Regions from separate parts of the Pelosinus baikalensis genome, predicted to be linked through region 1. Evidence: riboswitches for the same ligand, from Rfam matches in the RefSeq annotation. Region 1 holds a riboswitch; the other holds the start of a gene.

Region 1 (2,203 bases):
TACATTGGCGTATAGAGTAAAATGACACGTCCAAAGTTCTGTACCGTCAATTGATTCGCTTTTTGTGCCATCCATTCCAAATAATCTTCTGCTTTAGGTGACAGTAAGGCTAGAAAATCCCTTGGGGTCAATCTGTCTTTTCCAATAATCCTTTCAATGTCTGCAGAAGTTGTATGCTGAAAGACTTCTTCCATATCTGCTTCTGAATACTGTAAATACTCGTCATAAAAACTCATATTCTCCCCTCCCCTAATTATGTGTATTCTCTCGGAGAAGAACTATCTATAGCCATAAACAGGCAAAGGACGAACATAACTATAAGCGTAGGTTAAGTAGCAGGCTGAAGCGTTAGTTATGTTTATCCTTTGTCGTCCTAAATAGGATTTTCCGAGATACTACTATGTAAAAATCCTGTAAGAGGTGATGATGAACTAGCATACTTCTCAGAACGTCCCAGTCCTGCCAAATACGCTTTTCGTCCAGCAGCTACAGCCATGCCAAATGCCTCCGCCATTAATTCTGGCTGGTTGGCACTGGCAATAGCAGTATTTAACAAACAAGCTGCTGCTCCCATTTCCATAGCCTCACAGGCATCCGAAGGCTTACCAATACCTGCATCAACAATTACAGGCAAAGCAATTTCCTCTATCAGAATTCTCAGAAGTTCCTTGGTTTTTAATCCTCGATTACTGCCAATCGGCGCACCCAGGGGCATAACTGCCGCTGCACCAACTTCAACTAGTTGCTTAGCCACCATTAAATCCGGACTGATATAAGGTAATACAACGAACCCTTCTCCTGCTAGAACTTCTGTGGCCTTAATGGTTTCGTAACCATCGGGCAGCAAATATTTATTATCCGAAATGACTTCTATTTTAATCCAATTACCACACCCCGCCGCTTTTGCTAAGCGAGCGATCCGTATTGCTTCTTGGGCATTTCTGGCCCCAGAAGTATTAGGTAATAGCTGCATGCCGGAAGGAATATGATCCATCACATTCCCCGTAGGAGAATTAAAATCAATCCTGCGTAACGCCACTGTTATAACCTCTGAGCCAGATTTTTTAACAATCTCAGGAATCAGCGTATCTGCTGAATACTTACCTGTACCAATAAATAAACGACTCTGCAGGCTTCTACCGCCAATTACTAATTGATCCATTATTTTAATCAACCTCCGCCAACAAATTTCAATACTTCTAAACGATCTTTATCTTGCAGAATAATCATATTCCATTCTTGCTTTTTTACAATTACCTCATTATATTCTACAATAATTGTTTCAAGATCCAGTTCCTTAGAAAGCAAAAACTCCCACAAATTCATCTCCTTATCTACATTCGCAACTGTTCCATTTAACACTACCTCCACCCCATTCACCTCCTCAATATAATAAAAAAGCCTATCCAAAGAGGATAAGCTTTTATCAATATTTATATAAAATATATAAAAACAGCTTCCCTACGTTGGTACTAACCACATCAGGTTCAAAGGGTCAGGAATTTTTATTCCCGCTCTGCCAAACGGCTCCCCCAGCCAATTATTCAATTGTTTTCGAATCGTATTATACTGATTTATTTCTAAATAAAAAAGCTTATCCCCAAAAAGGATAAGCTTATATCAATTGCTATAAATATAAAGCAGCTTCCCTACGTTGGTACTAACCACATCAGGTTCAAAGGGTCAGGAATTTCTTCCCGCTCTGCCAAACGGCTCCCCTAGCATTATTATTCGATTGACTAAAGTATAATACAGGTACCTCTAATATGCAATGTTTTTATTCTGCCATCGAAAGAGCAATTTTCATCATTTGCGTAAAAGTGGTTTGACGTTCTGCTGCCGATGTAGCCTCACCTGTTACTAAGCTATCGCTCACTGTAACAATGGTCAAAGCACTTACACCATGTTTGGCAGCTAAGGTATATAACCCTGCCGTCTCCATTTCTACTGCCAAAACACCGAATTTCATCCAGCGTTTCCAATCTTCAGGGTCATCATGATAAAACGTATCGGTTGTTAACACATTCCCCACTTTTGCTTCAATCCCTAAACTCGCAGCAACATCGTATGCTTTTTTTAATAGCTGAAAGCTGGCAGTCGGTGCATAGGTCATACCTGCAAAACGTTGAAGATTAATATTGGAATCGTGAGATGCTGCCATAGCCAAAACAACATCTTTGATCTTTACGTGTTCTTGCAGCGA
Region 2 (2,203 bases), on a different contig from region 1:
TCGGCTAAGAATGCAATTCTAATTGTAGAATATGCCAAAGTTAGGGTTGATAAGGGAATGGAACCCGTTGCAGCCGCTATTGAGGCAGCTAAATTACGGTTACGTCCTATCATAATGACGTCATTAGCTTTCATTATTGGATGTTTGCCTCTTGTAGTTGCTACAGGTGCTGGTGCTGGTGCTAGAAATTCTATGGGAACGGCAGTTGTTGGCGGCATGCTGGCAGCGACAATCCTGGGAATATTCTTAATCCCTGTACTGTTTGTCCTGATTGAACAGGGTGTGGGTTCCATTAAAAAATTAAAGAAGCATAAAAAAGAGATTGATGTTTCTTAATGTTGAAGGTCTTGCAAAATAGATAGCAGTGAAAATGAACCCACTTTTTATAAGTGGGTTTATTTTCTTAACTGGACAGGAATACAATATTAAATGAGGAAGAGGTTCTTTCATGATTAAAAGAGCCTAGAAGGCCTGCGAGTCAGACTGATATTTGGCAGCAAATTTGCAAATTATAAGCCAAACGGTAAAATCCTTTGGTTGAAAAGATAGGTAAGATATGTTACGATGAGCCTGGAAAAGAATAATTCATGTCAAGGGGAGCTGGAGGAGCCGGCTGAGAGATAGATCTGAAATCTATGACCCTTTTTAACCTGATCTGGGTAATGCCAGCGGAGGGATGAGCTATAGAGTCTTTGTATGCTAAAGCGCATCCTTATGGATGTGCTTTTTTATTATGATCAGGAGCAGTTAAAAAAACAATGAAACACGAAGATGCGAAGACTCGGTCAAAAAGATATAAACAGACCCTTCGTGTTCTTTGTACTTCTTCGTGACCTTCGCAGTTCAAAATGTTTTTTGTTATAGTCGCAAGAACTCGCAGCATTTTTCTTATTTATAATAGAGGGGGAACTTATATGAAGAAGGTACTAACGATAGCTGGTTCTGATTCAAGTGGCGGGGCTGGTATTCAAGCAGATTTAAAGGCTTTTTCGGCACATGGGGTATTTGGTATGAGTGTGATTACAGCAGTGACAGCGCAAAATACACAAGGCGTATTTGCTGTACAGGATATTGATATAGCTGTGATTGATAAACAGATCGAAGCTATTTTTGATGACATTACAGTAGATGCTGTTAAAATTGGCATGGTTTCTCGTACGGAAACGATTAAAGCCATAGCAAATGGTCTTAAAAAATATAATGCCCAGAACATTGTCGTAGATCCTGTAATGATATCGAAAAGCGGTTACTATTTGTTGCAGCCCGAGGCGGTAGAGGCATTGATCTCTTACCTACTACCCTTAGCATCGGTTGTAACGCCCAACATTCCCGAGGCAGAGGAAATCAGTGGGCTAAGGATTCATAGCTTGAAGGATATGGAAGAAGCTGCTAAATTCATTCATCAATTAGGACCGAAGTATGTACTGCTAAAGGGCGGACATCGGGAAGATGATGCTACCGATATTTTATTTGATGGAGAAAGTTATCAATATTTGAGTACACCTCGAATTGCTACGCAAAATACCCATGGCACAGGCTGCACCTTGTCAGCTGCAATTGCTGCCAATTTGGCTAGGGGGTATTCTGCGCAAGAGGCAGTTTCTAGGGGGAAGGAATATATTCACACGGCGATTGAACACTCCTTTGCTATTGGCAAAGGTGTTGGTCCTGTTCATCATTTTTATAATTTATATAAAGGCGCAGGTATGTTAAATGACGAATGAAACAAGTAATAATGCATTAGGTTTTAATCACTTTTTATTTTTATGGTTTGGTGCGGCAATATCCATTGCTGAAATCTTAACAGGAGGGTTATTAGCTCCTCTTGGCTTTCAAAGCGGAGTAATAGCCATTGTGATTGGTCATGTGGTTGGTGTAATTATTTTGGTGCTGGGCGGTATCATTGGTACCCAGGAAAGGATACCAGCTATCGTCTCTACTCGTATTTCTTTTGGCGTATATGGATCTTATTTATTTTCAGTGTTAAATGTGCTGCAGCTTGTAGGGTGGACAGCAGTTATGATTATTGCTGCAGCCCGGTCAGCTAATGAAATCAGCAAAATGCTGTGGGGAATGGATCAGCTCTCTCTTTGGAGCATGGGGATTGGCGGCTTAGTTCTTCTGTGGATCGCTCTTGGTAGAGAGGGCGGCTTAAAGAAAGTGAATATGTTAGCCGTGTTTTTGTTGTTTGGTATTACGGTAC

The links. A riboswitch is a leader RNA that binds a small molecule or an ion and turns the genes downstream of it on or off. The one in region 1 is predicted to bind thiamine pyrophosphate.
Region 2: linked by a shared signal. The riboswitch ahead of thiD (bifunctional hydroxymethylpyrimidine kinase/phosphomethylpyrimidine kinase) and the one ahead of thiS (sulfur carrier protein ThiS) in region 1 are both predicted to bind thiamine pyrophosphate.

What each region holds. Positions count from the first base shown of each region.
Region 1 covers NZ_JAJHJB010000015.1:40,590-42,792, forward strand. Annotated here, with positions in the region: gene thiH (2-iminoacetate synthase ThiH) at 1-236, opposite strand, end outside; gene LMF89_RS12045 (thiazole synthase) at 374-1,165, opposite strand; gene thiS (sulfur carrier protein ThiS) at 1,171-1,371, opposite strand; TPP riboswitch at 1,442-1,544, opposite strand; TPP riboswitch at 1,630-1,730, opposite strand; gene deoD (purine-nucleoside phosphorylase) at 1,778-2,203, opposite strand, start outside.
Region 2 covers NZ_JAJHJB010000025.1:63,070-65,272, reverse strand. Annotated here, with positions in the region: gene LMF89_RS16595 (efflux RND transporter permease subunit) at 1-336, shown strand, start outside; TPP riboswitch at 584-694, shown strand; gene thiD (bifunctional hydroxymethylpyrimidine kinase/phosphomethylpyrimidine kinase) at 915-1,724, shown strand; gene cytX (putative hydroxymethylpyrimidine transporter CytX) at 1,714-2,203, shown strand, end outside.